Regions from separate parts of the Luteibacter sp. KNZ12-1A genome, predicted to be linked through region 3. Evidence: predicted binding sites of a transcription regulator. Region 3 holds the regulator's gene; each other region holds the start of a gene.

Region 1 (5,062 bases), on a different contig from region 3:
CGGCCATCCCGGCGACGCCGGCATGGGCCTGGTCGATCGCCGTCGAAATCCTGGCGCTGGCCTCCGTCAATCGACCGGCGGTATCGCGCGCGCCTTCGACGGCGGTGCCGAGTTCCTGAAGGGTCGTGCCCAGCGCCTGGGCGTTGGTCAACACCATGCCCTGTTGCTCGATCGCCTGGATGGTCGTCGCCGCCGCGGTACGTGGCTCGGCGGGCTTGAGCAGGGCACCCAGCGCGCTCGCGGCCGCCGGATACTGGGCGGCGAGCGCCCGCACGCGCGCGGCGTCACCGCTGGCGGCGGCGTGGGCTAGGAGGCGGACGTGCTGGCTCCAGAGGAGGGTCATGATTTCGCTTTCGCTTTGTCGGGTAGTCGCCTCACTACATCGGTAGGAAGGCCGGCTTCTTGAGCCAAGCAATCGTCGTGCCATGAGGCGCGCCTCAAGCTCGCCCGCCCCCGGCCGATACGTTCCGCGACATCTTCCGTAGACGCACGCGCACCCATGGCCCGACCGCTCCTCGATACCGTGGAAACCTTCACCCGCCTCGCGGGCCATAACCGCGTGGCGATGCTGCTGTTCCGGCTGGGCGACGGCCAGGCCTTCGGCATCAACGTGTTCAAGGTGCGCGAGGTGCTGCGCCGGCCACGGCTGGAGCGGATGCCCAGCATGCACGAGCTCGTCGCGGGCAGCTTCGACTACCGCGGCAGCACCATCCCGGTGGTCGATCTCGCCGCGGCCATGGGCTACCCATCGCTCGCCGCGGAGGACGGAGCGCATCTGATCGTGACCGAGTTCAACCGGTCGGTGCAGGGTTTCCTTGTCTCCGACGTGGACCGCATCGTCCACGTGGACGGCGGCAACCTGGCGGCGCCGCCCGCCGCGTTGGGCTACGGCCCACGTGTGAACGCGGTGACCCGGTTGGACGGCAACCTGATGGCGGTGGTCGACGTCGAGCAGGTGTTGGCCAGCGTCGATCCACGCGTGGCGGAATTGTCCGAACGCGTGCAGCAGGCCGCCCATGTGCAGCAGGCGTCGAATCGCCGCGTGCTGGTGGTGGACGACTCCCTCGTCGCCCGGACACAACTGGTCGAACTCTTCCGCAAGATGGACCTGGAGTGCGTGGTGGCCAAGGATGGCAGCGAAGGGCTCGACATGCTGCGCAGCCTGGCGATGGGGCCGGCCGCCGAGCGGATCGCCCTGGTGGTGTCCGACATCGAGATGCCGGCGATGGACGGGTACGCACTCACCCGCGCCATCCGCGAGGACACCCAGCTGCGTCACCTCAAGATCCTGCTGCACAGTTCCCTGAGCGGCGTGTTCAACGAGGCGATGGTGGAACGGGTCGGCGCCGATCGCTTCATCGCGAAGTTCCAGCCTGACGTGCTGGCTACCGCCGTGCTCGAGTTGTTGCCGGCCTGATGGCGGCCGGCGCCCTGTCAGCGATGTGACGCAGGCGGGCGCCGGAATTCCGACACGGCACCGCGCGGACCCGGCCACCCATCGTTGAAAACGGCGCCACGACGCCGTTTCACCCGCACCTTCCTCGCGTGGCACGCGAATTGCTCAACCCCTCGGGCCAAGGTCACGAGAGGGCAGAGCCCATGATCGACAAACCCGATGCGCTGTTCGGCGTTCACGCCCAGGCCCTTGGCCTGTGGCAGAGCCGTGCCGAGGTGATTTCCTCGAACCTCGCCAACGCCGATACCCCGGGCTTTCTCGCCCGCGATCTCGATTTTCGCAAGGTGATGGCCGCCGCCACCGGCGCCGTCGACGGCAACACCCTGCAGATGACCGCCACGGAGGCAGGACACATCGGCGGCAATCCCGCCATGGCCCTCGCCGATGCGCAGAAGCTCGCTTACCGCGTCGAGACCCAGCCGACGATGGACGGCAACACCGTCGATACCCAGGTGGAGCAGGCGCAGTTCGCCGCCAACGCCATCCACTACCAGGCGTCGCTCGGCTTCATCAACGGGCAGATCCACACCATGCGCCTCGCCATCACAGGGTCCAGTTCATGAGCCTGCTCAAGATCTTCGACGTCGCCGGTTCCGGCATGGCCGCGCAATCGGCGCGTCTCAACACCACGGCCAGCAACATGGCCAACGCGGACAGCCTCGCCAGCAGCGAAGCCGGAGCCTACCGGGCGAAGCAGCCGTTGTTCTCGGCGGTGCAGCGCCAGGTGAACGGGCAAATGGAAAACGAAGGCGTGCGCACGCTCGGCGTCACCGAAAGCCAGGCGCCGGTGCAGTCGCGCTTCGAGCCGTCCAACCCGCTCGCCGATGCCAATGGCTATGTGTATTCGAGCAACGTCAATCCGGTCGACGAGCTGGTCAACATGATCTCCGCGTCGCGCTCCTACCAGAACAACGTCGAAGTCATGAACAGCGCCAAGCAGCTCATGCAGAAGACGCTGGACCTCGGCAAGTAAGGATTCCCATGGCAGTCGATACCGTCAACGGCAGCTCAACGCCCACCACCCAGTCTTCCTCGGGCCAGCTTCAGCAGCAGACGCTGAGCCAGTCGGATTTCCTCAAGCTGATGGTCACCCAGATGACCAACCAGGACCCGACCAAGCCCATGGACTCCACCCAGATGGTGGCCCAGATGGCGCAGTTCTCCCAGGTGGCCGCCACGCAGGAACTTCAGCAGTCGTTCGACTCGCTGGCCACGAACCTCAGCGGCGACCAGTTCGTGCGTGCCGCGGCCCTGGTGGGCCAGGAGGTGCTGGTGCCGTCCACGGCCGGCAAGCTCACCGACGGCACGTTCGGCGGTGCCGTCAATGTCGGTACGTCGGGTACCTACGTGAACGTGCAGGTCAAGGATTCGGCCGGGAACGTCGTCCGCACGATATCGCTGGGCCAGCCCGACGCCGGCCTCGTCCCGTTCACCTGGGACGGCAAGTCCGACGACGGCACGCAGCTCGCCGATGGCGTCTACAAGATATCCGCTACTTCCGGCGGGACCGCGATCGATACCTTCGTTCGCGGCAAGGTGGAAGGCGTCGGCGCCTCGGGTACCGACGGAACCTACGTGCAGGTGGCCGGCTACGGCGGTGCCCTGCTCAGCCAGATCGCACAAATCCTGTAATTCCAGCGAGGAAACCCACCATGCCTTTCGACATCGCCCTCAGCGGCATCAACGCGGCGTCTTCCGACCTGGAAGTCACCGCCAACAACATCGCCAACGTGAACACGGTCGGCTTCAAGGGCTCGCGCGCCGAGTTTTCGCAGGTCTATTCCGTCGCTGGCGAGAACCTCTCGGCCACGGCCGCCGGCAGCGGCGTGCGCCTGACCAACATCGCCCAGCAGTTCGGCGACGGCAACGTCACCCAGACCGGCAACTCCTACGATTTCGCCCTCAGCGGCGCGGGTTTCTTCACGCTCCGTGACGGCGCGGGTTATTCGTACTCGCGCGCAGGCAACTTCCATCCCGACGAGAACGGCAACATCGTCAACGCCACGGGCCAGTTCGTGCAGGCCTACCCGCCGACCGCCGCGGGCGGCTTCGACATCAGCAGCCTCACCGACCTCAAGATCACCAACGGCTCCAGCCCGGCCAAGGCCAGCTCCGCCATCGGCCTCACGGCGAACCTGCCGTCCAACGCCACGGCGCCGACCGGCGGCGCGTTCGATCCGACGAACGACCAGACCTACAACAACCTGTCGACCTTTCAGGCCTACGACTCGCTCGGTGCTTCGCACACGGTCAACCTGTACTACGTGAAGGACGCGACCGCGGCGAACACGTGGAACGTGAGCATGACGGTGGACGGCACGCAGGTCGGCACCCCGCAGCAGATGGCCTTCAATTCGGGCGGCGCGCTGGTGCCGACCAACGGCGGCAAGCTGAATTTCGGCGCGGTATCGCCGAACCCGGGCGCCGCGCCGATGGACCTGACCATCGACATGAACAAGGTCACGCAGTTCGGCAATACCTTCGCCACCACGGCCGTGCTCAACGACGGTTACGCGGCCGGCACGTTCTCCAAGATCGACGTGGCGAAGGACGGTACCGTCTCGGCCATCTATTCCAATGGCGTGTCCACGCCGCTGGGCCAGCTGGCGATCGCCACCTTCGCGAACAACCAGGGCCTTCGCCAGCTCAACGACACCAACTGGGTGCCGTCGTCGGAATCGGGCCAGCCTATCCGTGGCGTCGCCAACTCCGGCGATGTCGGCACGATCCAGGCCGGTTCGCTCGAATCGTCGAACACCGCCGACCTGACCGCCCAGCTGGTCAACATGATCAAGGCGCAGCGCAACTACCAGGCGAACGCGCAGGTGATCTCGACCGACGACAAGCTGACCCAGACCATCATCAACATCCGCAACTAAGCGCGCCCGCGCCCGACGGCTTCCGAGGACCACCATGGACCGCTCCGTATATGTCGCGATGACCGGCGCCACGCAGATCATGCGTGCGCAGGCCGAGGTGGCACACAACCTCGCGAACGCCAACACCGCTGGATTCAAGGCGGAACTGTCGGCCTTCCAGAGCCTGCCCGTGCAGGGCGACGGCCTGCAGACCCGCGTCAACGGCGTGGCCCAGGGCACCGGTTGGGACATGACCGCGGGCAACCAGATGCAGACGGGCAACGACCTCGACATCGCGGTGCGGGGCGACGGCTGGATCGCGGTGCAGACGCCGGACGGTACGGAAGGCTATACCCGTGCGGGAAACCTGCGCATCGATGCCGACGGTTTGTTGACGGACATGCGTGGCAACGCCGTGCTTGGCGGTGGTGGCCCGATCACGATCCCGCAGGCTTCCAGTGTGAAGATCGGCTCCGACGGCACGATTTCGGTCGTGCCCCTCGGCGAAACCCCGGCCACCGTCGCCACCACCGACCGGATCAAGCTGGTCAACCCGGGCAACGACCAGTTGGCGTACGCCAGCGATGGCCTCATGCACATGAAGGACGGTACCCAGGCGCCTGCCGATGCCAACGTGCGTGTCGATGCCGGCGCGCTGGAATCCAGCAACGTCAATCCTTCCGACGTGCTGGTGAAGATGATCTCGCTGTCCCGCGAGTTCGAAATGCAGGTCCGCTCGATCAAGACC
Region 2 (5,062 bases), on a different contig from region 3:
CACGGTGGGCCGCGGTCAACGTATCGGCCTGTTCGCCGGCTCGGGCGTCGGCAAGTCGACCTTGATGGGAATGATGACCCGCTTCACCAACGCCGATGTCGTCGTGGTGGGCCTGATCGGCGAACGCGGCCGCGAGGTGAAGGAGTTCGTCGACCATACGCTGGGCGAGGAAGGCCGCCGTCGCGCCGTCGTCGTCGCCGCACCGGCGGATGCCCCGCCGCTGTCGCGCCTGCGTGGCGCGCAGGTGGCCACCGCCGTCGCGGAGCACTTCCGCGACCAGGGCAAGCGCGTGCTGTTGCTCATGGATTCGCTCACCCGTTACGCCCAGGCGCAGCGTGAGATCGCGTTGGCCATCGGTGAGCCCCCGGCCACGAAAGGTTACCCGCCGTCGGTGTTCGCGATGTTGCCCGCACTGGTCGAGCGGGCAGGCAACGACGCGGAAGGGCGCGGCTCGATCACCGCGTTCTATACCGTGCTCACGGAGGGCGACGATTACCGCCACGATCCGATCGCCGATTCCGCGCGGGCCATCCTGGATGGCCACATCGTCTTGTCGCGCGACCTGGCCGAGGCCGGACACTATCCCGCGATCGATATCGAGGCATCGATCAGCCGCGTCATGCCCGCCGTGGTCGGCAAGGAACACATGCGGTCGGCACAGCGCTTTCGCCAGGTGTATTCGGCGTATCGCCAGCAGCGTGACCTGATTGCCGTGGGCGCCTACCAGAAAGGTAGCGATCCGCGTACCGACGAAGCCATCGCGCTCTATCCGCGGCTTTCGGCCTTCCTGCAACAGGAGACCGAGGTGCCGGTGAACCTCCAGGAGGCCGAAGCAGGCCTCGCCGAAACCACGGAGGCCGGTTGATGGCCTCGCGCGCCGATCGCCTCCAGCCCGTCGTCGACCTGGCTACCGAGCGGGCAGAGGGCGCCACGCGCGCGCTGGCCGTGCAGCAGCACGCGCTCGCCGATGCGGAGCGTCAGTTGACGGAACTGCGTCGCTACAGGAACGAGTACGCCGAGATGCCCGATGGCATCGGCGTGAGCGCCTTGCTCAACCGGCAACAATTCCTGCAGAAGATCGACATGGCCATCGTGCAGCAACTGGGTGAGGTGCAGCGCCGTGAACGCGCGCTCGAACGGGCGCGCCTGGATTGGACCGAGGCGCGTGGCCGTGCCAAGGCACTGGATTCGGTCACCACGAAATATCGCGAGCAGGAACGCAAGACGCAGGACCGCCGCGAGCAGGAACAGGCCGACGAACGCTCGCAATATCGACGCCAGCCACGTCCATCCACGCCGACCGATGTGAACGAGTAATCCGTATGAACAACGCCACGCTCACCGTCAACGTTTCCCGTCCCGCCGCCCCGGCCGTTCCACCGGCAGCCGGCCGTGACGCGGACGGTACGCCCCCGTCGAAGCGCTTCGATGCCGCGCTGGACGCCGCGCACGCCGGCGCGCGCGATTCGCACAAGCAGGCGAAGGAACCCGCGGCAAGTGACGATGCCGCACCGGTGGCGAAGGCCGCCACCGCGAAGGACGCCATGCGCGACACGGATGAACCGCCGGCGAAGAAGGACGACAAGCCCGCGGACGACGCGTCGATCGCCGCCACCATGCTGTCGCTGATCGGCGTGCCGCCGAAGGTGACCGACGTGGCGACGAAGGCGCTCGGTACGCTGAAGGATGGAGCGGCCGTCGCTGGCGAGGCGCTCGGTTCGGCCGCCGCATTGGCCGGTGCCTTGCCGGGAACGGAAGCGGCGATGGATGAAGCGGCCGCGCTGAAGGACGGCGCCCAGGCTCCGCTCGGTGCCGCCGCTCCGGCGGGCTCCTTCGGTGGCGGCGTGGCCGCCGCCATCGCCTCGCCGTTCGCTTCGCTGCTGGCGGCATCGGGCGATGCTCCGGCGGTGAAGGACGATGCTTCGCCGGCCGCCGATGCCGTCAGTCCCATGCCCCTCGCACATGCGCAAGGACTCGACCAGGGCGGCGTGCCCGCCGTGCAGGTGCAGGCCACGCAGCCGGCCACCTCGCCGCAGTTCGCCCAGGAACTCGGCGAGCAGGTCGCATGGATGGGCTCCGGGCAGGTCAAGGAGGCCCGGATCAAGCTTCACCCGGAAGAACTCGGCAGCATGGATGTACGTGTCAGCCTGGAGGGCGGCAAGGTCAACGTCGCGATCCTGGCGCAGCACCCGGCGGCGGTACACGCTGTCCAGCAGACGCTGTCGCAGTTGGACAGCATGCTCGCCCATCACGGTCTTTCGCTGGGACAGGCCGATGTCGGCCAGCGCCAGGCGGAACACGGTGGCGAGAACGGGGGGCAGGGCACGGCGGGTCAGGCCAACGACACCGAGGCGACCGGTGTCGCCGCCACGGCGGTCACCTCGCGCGTTTCCCGCGGACTGGTCGATGAAGTCGCCTGACGCGCTGTCGACGTAAAGCCGACGAGCGTCAAATTGTCGACCTGATTATGAGGGGCGCCGCCCGGCGAATCGCACCACGGCGCCCTGTATCGGTTTGAAAGACGGCTCGTCCGGATGGCACGCCGTTTGCAACACCCGCATCATTGACGGTACGTCCCAGGGCGTCATCGTCACAGCATTCCGTATCGAGAGGTTTTTCACGCATGGCCGCAGCACCGAAAGAAGCCGAAGGGACTCCCAGCAAAAAGAAGAAGGGCAGCCTGCTCCTCATCGGCGCGCTCGTCGTCCTGGCCGCCGGTGGCGCCGGTGGCTGGTTCATGCTGAAAGGCGGCCATGGCAAGCCGGGTGAAGATGCCGCCGAGGCGGCCAGGTCGAAGCCGGCGGTCTATCTCCAGCTCGATCCCGCCTTCGTGGTCAACTTCCAGGACGAGGCGGCGCTGCGTTTCCTCCAGGTGGGCGTGAATGTGATGTCGCACGATCCGGAAGCGATCGCCGCCGCCAGGCAGGCCGACCCGGAGATCCGCAACGCGTTGCTGATGCTGTTCTCGGCCCAGGACATGAAGTCGCTGTCCGACGTGAAGGGCAAGCAGAAGCTCCAGGCCGCCGCACTGGCCGAGATCCAGCGCGTGCTGAAGGAAAAGATCGGGCGCCCGGGCGTGGACGCGGTCTATTTCACCAGCTTCATCATGCAGTGATGGGAACCTCGCGGCCATGACGGACATCCTTACCCAGGACGAAATCGATGCCCTCCTGGCGGGCGTGGAAGGTGGCGCGGTCGAGACCGAGGTCGATCTTCCGCCGCCCGGTGGCATCCTCGACTACGATTTCACCCAGCAGGATCGCATCGTCCGCGGTCGCCTGCCCACGCTGGAAATGGTCAACGACCGTTTCGCCCGCTACTTCCGCGCCAACCTGTTCAACGTGCTGCGCAAGTCGTGCGAAGTGTCGGTCCTTGGCGTGAGGATGACCAAGTTCAACGAGTACGTGCATTCGCTGGCGGTACCGAGCAACCTCAACCTCATTCGCATCAAGCCCCTGCGTGGCACCGCCCTGATGGTGTTCGAGCCGCGCCTGGTCTTCACCGTCATCGACAATTTCTTCGGCGGTGACGGCCGCTACCACGCCCGCATCGAGGGTCGCGACTTCACGCCGACCGAGAACCGGGTGATCCAGATCGTGCTCCAGGAGGCATTCGGCGCCATGGCCGAGGCCTGGGCACCGGTATTGAAGATGCACTTCGAGTTCCTGAATTCGGAGATCAACCCGCAGTTCGCCAATATCGTGAGCCCCACCGAGACGGTGGTGGTGTCGCGGTTTCATATCGAACTCGACGGCGGTGGCGGCGAAGTGCACCTGACCCTGCCGTATTCGATGGTCGAGCCGATTCGCGAGCTGCTCGACGCGGGCGTGCAGAGCGACCGCGCCGAACGCGACGACCGCTGGATCCAGAACCTGCACGAGGAACTCCTCGATGCGGAAGTGGAAGTCACCGCCATGCTGGCCGAGGCGCGCCTGACCATCGGCGACTTCCTGCACCTGCGCAAGGGCGACATCATCCCGATCAACCTGCCCGAGACGGCCACGGTGTTCGCCGAGGATGTACCCATCTTCCGTGGCCGCATGGCCAATTCCAGCGGCAACAAGGCGATCCAGTTCGAATCGCTGCTCCGCCGCACGGCCCCCCGTTCGACCACGGTCCCCACCCCGCCGACCACCGAACCGGCCTGACACCGTTGTGGGAGCCGCTTCAGCGGCGATCCGCCGGCAGGCGGCATACCCCCTCATGCCGCCAATGGTCCGTCACGGTGACTAACTGCCGTCGAGCGTCAGCTTTCCGTCTGCCGCTACAGGTCACTCGCTCACCGCGGTCCCGACTTCACCACTAAGTACCTGATCCGTCTAGCCGACATCACCGTTCCACCGTCATCCACCGCATGGCACGCGGCTTGCTTCACAGGGCTTCGAACCCCTCTGCAACGCAAAACACTGGAACGACATGAACGCCACGCTCGACGAAATCGAAAACGCCAACGATGCCACGCTGGCCTCGTCCATCGGCCTCGGCAACGAAGTGAACCTCGACGTCATCCTCGACGTCCCGGTCACCATGGCCATGGAAGTGGGCCGGACCAAGATCAGCATCCGCAACCTGCTCCAGCTCAACCAGGGTTCCGTCGTGGAACTCGACCGCGCCGCCGGTGAACCGCTCGACGTGTTCGTCAACGGCACCCTCGTCGCCCATGGCGAAGTCGTCGTCATCAACGAGAAGTTCGGTATCCGGCTGACCGACGTCATCAGCCCGGCCGAGCGCGTCCGCAAGCTTCGGTGATTCCCATGCGCCGTACCGTCGCCGCCTTCGCCGGTGGCTTCCTTCCCTGCGCCCTGATGGCGGCCCCGGCCGCCGCCCCGGCGGTCGATTCGGGCGCGGAATGGCTCCGCGTGCTGGTCAGCCTGATCGGCGTCGTGGCGCTCATCTTCTTCGTCGGCTGGTTCGGCCGCCGCGCCCAGGCGCGCGTGCGCCCCGGTGGCCGGAAGATCCGTGTCGTCGAATCGATGCCGGTCGGGATCAAGGAAAAGGTCATGCTGCTCGAAGTCGGCGGTACGCAACTCCTGGTCGGGGCTTCCCCCACGGGCGGCCTGCG
Region 3 (5,062 bases):
GATCCTCGCCGCCCAGGGCAAGGCCGAGGCAGAGAGGGATCGCTGGCTGTGAGCGCGTTCAACCTGCTGAAGGACCGCGGTGCGACGGGCACGGCCGGCATCCTCGCCGTCGTCCTAGGCGCCAGCGTATTGCTTTACTACTGGGCGGCGCCGGAGAAGAAGGTCCAGGACTTCGTGGGCCCGCCACGTTCCGGCTACGTGCTGACCAATTTCGACCTCGATTCATACAACGAGGAAGGCAAGCCCGCATTCAAGCTGATCGCGCCGCACCTCGAGCGGCGCGAGGGCGACGATTCGCTCTACATCAACGCTCCGGATTTCGTCCTTCCCTCGACCAAGGAGGCCGACATCCCGCCGTGGAAGGGCCACTCCCAGTACGGGTGGGTGAACAAGGACGGCAGCCTGCTCAAGCTGCAAGGCAAGGTCCACATGGAGCGGCCGGCCTTCGGCACCACCCAGGCCGCCAGCATCGACACCTCCGAAGTCACCGCGTGGCCCAAGGAGAACCGCCTGGAGACGGCCGAGGCGGCGCGGATCGTGCAGGGAAGCTCTACAATGGATGGCGTTGGCATGCGCGCCAATCTCGACACCAAGCACCTGGAGCTCCTCGATGCAGTCCATAGCACGTACCTGCCGCGCAAGCGCTAAGGCCGCCCTGTTCGCGGTGCTCGGCATGGCACTCGTGGCCAGCCTGCCCGTCGTGGCGAAGCAATCCGACCGCAACGAGCCGGTCGACGTCCATTCGAAGTCGTTCGACGGTTCGCAGCAACCGGCCGGCAAGGTGATCTGGACCACCAACGTGATCCTCACCCAGGGCACGCTGAAGATCACCGGCGACAAGGCCACCGGCTACCTGGATGCCGACAACAACATCACCCGCGTGGTGGTCGACGGCAAGCCGGCCACCATTCACCAGCTCGACGAGCAGAACGAACCGATGGACGGCCAGGCGCTGAACATCGACTACAAGGTCGACCAGGACTTCGCCGTCCTCACGGGCAATGCCAAGGTCAAGCAGCCGGCCAAGGGCAGCGCCGAAGGCGACAAGCTCACCTACAACACCAAGGACAGCACGATGACCGGCGAGAGCAATGGCGCCGCCCCCGTGCACATGACCTTCCAGCCGAAGAACAAGCCGGCCGCCGCCCCGGCGACGCCCGCGACGCCGGCACCCGACACGAAGAAGCCCTGACCCGATGCTTTCAGCCCAAGGCCTGCAGAAGCGCTTCCGCGCGCGCCAGGTGGTTCGCGATTTCGCCTTTTCCATCCGTGAAGGCGAGGTGGTCGGCCTGCTCGGCCCCAACGGCGCCGGCAAGACCACCTGCTTCTACATGGTGGTGGGCCTCATCCAGGCCGACGCCGGCTCCATCAAGCTCGATCAGCAAGACATCACCGGACTGCCGATGCATGCCCGCGCCAAGCTGGGTATCGGCTATCTCCCGCAGGAGGCCTCGGTGTTCCGGCGACTCAGCGTGTCGGACAACATCCTGGCCGTGCTGGAATTGCGTGAAGGCATGACCCAGAAGCAGCGCGAGGACGAGTTGGAGAGCCTGCTGGACGAGTTGAAGATCTCGCATATCGCCGAGCAAAAAGGCATCAGCCTGTCCGGCGGCGAACGCCGCCGCGTGGAGATCGCCCGCGCCCTCGCCGCGCGTCCCCGCTACATGCTGCTCGACGAACCGTTCGCGGGCGTCGATCCCATCTCGGTGGGCGAGATCCAGCGCATCGTCCGCCACCTGAAGGAGCGCGGGATCGGCGTGCTGATCACCGATCACAATGTGCGCGAGACCCTCGGCATCTGTGACCGCGCGTACATCCTGAACGACGGAGAGGTACTTTCCCGCGGCACGCCTCAGCACATCCTCGCCGATGAAAAGGTACGGGAAGTGTATCTGGGCCGTGAATTCCGAATCTGACGGCGCCCGTTTTCCTTTCGCGAAGCCGTCTCCGCGCGACGCTGGTTTGCGGGGCCCGTAAGGGGTTACGATGGATCGGGAACCCCAAGCGTCGCAGGCATGAAACCCGGACTCCAGTTTCGCCTCCATCAGCAGCTCACGCTGACGCCGCAGTTGCAGCAGGCCATCCGCCTTCTGCAACTGTCACAGCTTGAGCTCGAGGCCGAACTCCGCCAGATCGCGGAAAGCAACCCCTTGCTCGAGTTCGCGGAAGACGCCGAGTCCGAAACGGAGCCGGCCGCGGAAGACGGCTATGAGGCTCCGGAATTCCCCTCGCGAGAAGACATCCCGGTCAAGGCGTCGAAGGAGGATGAGGAATCCACCGTCACGCCGTCGGAGGAACTCGCGCCGGAATGGGACGATGACCGGTTCCACGGCGAGGCCGGCGACTACGCCGGTGCATCTTCCCGCAGCGGCGGTCTCGACGAGGATGGTTTCGAGCCGCAGAACGCCGCGCCGGAAAGCCTCCAGCAACACCTGGAGTGGCAGCTCAACCTGTCGCAGTTCTCGCCCCGCGACCACGCCATCGCCACCGCGATCATCCACGCGCTCGATGAGGACGGTTACCTGCATGACGGCGTGGAAGCGGTGGAAGCCGCCTTGCCCGCCGAGTTGCATGCGACCGCCGGGGAGATCGAGGCCGTTCGCCAGCGCGTGCAACGTTTCGACCCCACGGGTATCGCCAGCCTCGACCTGCGCGACTGCCTGTTCTGCCAGCTTTCCCAGTTCTCGCTCGACACCCCGCATCGCGAACTCGCGATCCGCATCGTGAACGAGGAACTGGAACTGCTGGCGCGCAACGACACCGCCAAGATCGCCCGCCGGCTCAAGGCACCCGAGGCCCACGTGGCCGCCGCGGCGAGCCTCATACGCAGCCTCGACCCCCGTCCCGGCGCCGCGCTGGATGCCACGCCCGTCGAATACGTGGCACCCGACGTCTACGCCCGACGCGAGAACGGGCGCTGGCAGGTCAGCCTCAATCCCGACTCCCAGCCCCGGCTGGGCCTCAACCAGCACTATTGCAACCTCATCGCGCGGGCCCGAGGCGACGACGCCACCTGGATGAAGGGGCAGCTGCAGGAGGCACGCTGGCTGCTCAAGAGCCTGCAGTCCAGGGCCGAGACCTTGCAGAAGGTGGCCGATGTGATCGTCCGTCGGCAAAGCGCGTTCCTCGACTACGGCCCCGAGGCCATGCACCCGCTGGTGTTGCGCGAAGTGGCCGAGGAAGTGGGCATGCACGAGTCCACGATCTCCCGGGTGACCACGCGCAAATACATGCATACGCCGCGTGGCACCTTCGAATTGAAACATTTCTTCTCCAGCGGCGTGGCCACCGAGGACGGTGGCACCGCGTCCGCCACCGCGATCCAGGCCATGCTGCGCAAGCTCATCATGGCCGAGGACGCGCGTCGGCCCCTGTCCGACCAGGCACTGGCGGAGGAACTGCATCGACGCGGTATTCAGGTGGCACGACGTACGGTGGCCAAGTACCGCGAAGCCATGCGCATCCCGAGTTCCAGCGAACGCGTCCGCGCCAGTTGACGCGAACGGAACCCCATCGGAGGTCTACGGTCCCATAGGTTCAAGGCTAGAGGAACGGCACCTCGCCGTTCCGATCTCGTCGCCACAAGGCGACACCCTCAGCAAGAAGGAGGCGTCAATGCAAATCCAGATCAGCGGCCAGCACATCCATATCACCCCCGCCCTGCGTGAGCGCGTGGAACAGCAAGTCGGCCGCTTCGAACGCCTTTTCGACAACATCAAAGCCCTCGACGTGGTCCTTTCCGTCGACAAGAACGAGCACAAGGCCGGCGGCACCCTGCATTGCGCGGGTACGCGCCTGCACGCCGACGGTATTGCCCGCCTCGAAGACGACAACAAGAACGACACCATGTACACGGCGATCGACGCGATGATCGCCAAGCTGGCCGACCAGCTGAAGAAGCACAAGGAAAAACTGAAAGACCACCACAATCACGAGGTTCGTGACGGACGCGTCGCCAGCAGCTGAGGTCCGATTCCCCGGGTGGGAAGCGCGCTGGCGGGTGGGAAAGCGCGCTGGCGCGCGAACAGCCTTGCCGCAAGCCCCATCGCGGCCCAGGCCGCTTCCCACCTTCAAGGGCACAACAAGCCCCCTCACGGCCGGCCGCTCCCAACCCTTGTGGCACAATATACGAGCAAGCCGGCCGCCCGCGTGCCGGCTTTTCTCTTCAAGGGACCCAAAGCGTGGACCGGCTTACCGCCAGACAACTCTTCGACGGGGTACACGAGCGCATGGCCTTGCGCTGGGCCGCCGGCATGCGTGGGGAATCACGCGTGCTCGAGCCCAACGCCAAGCAGAGCCGGCGTCCCTCGCTGGTCGGCTACCTCAATGTGATCTACCCCAACAAGGTGCAGATCATCGGTACCGAGGAACTCAACTTCCTCGATGGGCTCGATTCGCGCCAGCGCTGGGAAGTCATCCACAAGATCGCCGCCTACCAGCCCGCCGCCCTGATCGTCACCAAGGAACAGTCCATCCCCGCCGACCTGCGCGAGGTGGCCGAGGAAACGGACACGCCGCTGTGGCAGAGCACCAAGCGCGGCCATGAACTGCTCACCTACCTGCAATACCACCTGGCCCGTACCCTGGCGCCACGGGTCACCCTGCACGGCGTGTTCCTGGAAGTTTTCTCCATCGGCGTGCTGATCACCGGCGAGCCCGCCTCGGGCAAGAGCGAACTGGCCCTGGAACTGATCAGCCGAGGCCATCGCCTGGTCGCCGACGATGCCACCGAATTCACCCTCATCGCCCCCGACGTCATCGACGGCGCCTGCCCCGAGTTGCTGCAGGACCTCCTGGAGGTGCGCGGCCTGGGCGTGTTGAACATCCGGGAGATGTTCGGCCACACCGCGGTGAAACCGTCCAAGTACCTGCGCCTGGTCGTCCACCTCAAGCCGCTGCGCGAAGGCGAGGACACCGACGCCATGACCCGTCTCACCGGCGATGTCAGCCGGCGCAACGTGCTCGATGTCGACGTGCCCAAGATCACCATTCCCGTCGCGCCGGGCCGCAACCTGGCGGTGCTGGTCGAGGCCGCGGTGCGCAACCATGTGCTGAAGGCCAA

The links. The regulator sigma-54, encoded in region 3, starts transcription at its own class of promoters, with help from an activator protein. The targets are predictions, from matches to a motif close to TGGCACGNGCNTTGC.
Region 1: a site for sigma-54 is predicted at 1,547-1,561, ahead of flgB (flagellar basal body rod protein FlgB). Genes of this name have one in related genera too.
Region 2: a site for sigma-54 is predicted at 2,536-2,550, ahead of ACR9ZJ_RS03095 (flagellar basal body-associated FliL family protein). Genes of this name have one in related genera too.

The regions. Positions count from the first base shown of each region.
Region 1 is NZ_JBPGXU010000007.1:46,588-51,649, reverse strand. It holds gene ACR9ZJ_RS03225 (methyl-accepting chemotaxis protein) at 1-343, opposite strand, end outside; gene ACR9ZJ_RS03220 (chemotaxis protein) at 500-1,417, shown strand; gene flgB (flagellar basal body rod protein FlgB) at 1,600-2,019, shown strand; gene flgC (flagellar basal body rod protein FlgC) at 2,016-2,429, shown strand; gene ACR9ZJ_RS03205 (flagellar hook assembly protein FlgD) at 2,438-3,088, shown strand; gene flgE (flagellar hook protein FlgE) at 3,109-4,335, shown strand; gene flgF (flagellar basal-body rod protein FlgF) at 4,370-5,062, shown strand, end outside.
Region 2 is NZ_JBPGXU010000007.1:24,114-29,175, reverse strand. It holds gene fliI (flagellar protein export ATPase FliI) at 1-865, shown strand, start outside; gene fliJ (flagellar export protein FliJ) at 865-1,317, shown strand; gene ACR9ZJ_RS03100 (flagellar hook-length control protein FliK) at 1,323-2,420, shown strand; gene ACR9ZJ_RS03095 (flagellar basal body-associated FliL family protein) at 2,624-3,115, shown strand; gene fliM (flagellar motor switch protein FliM) at 3,132-4,148, shown strand; gene fliN (flagellar motor switch protein FliN) at 4,417-4,749, shown strand; gene fliO (flagellar biosynthetic protein FliO) at 4,755-5,062, shown strand, end outside.
Region 3 is NZ_JBPGXU010000069.1:12,414-17,475, reverse strand. It holds gene ACR9ZJ_RS13660 (KdsC family phosphatase) at 1-52, shown strand, start outside; gene lptC (LPS export ABC transporter periplasmic protein LptC) at 49-648, shown strand; gene lptA (lipopolysaccharide transport periplasmic protein LptA) at 611-1,192, shown strand; gene lptB (LPS export ABC transporter ATP-binding protein) at 1,197-1,916, shown strand; gene ACR9ZJ_RS13640 (RNA polymerase factor sigma-54) at 2,016-3,497, shown strand; gene hpf (ribosome hibernation-promoting factor, HPF/YfiA family) at 3,616-3,966, shown strand; gene hprK (HPr(Ser) kinase/phosphatase) at 4,182-5,062, shown strand, end outside.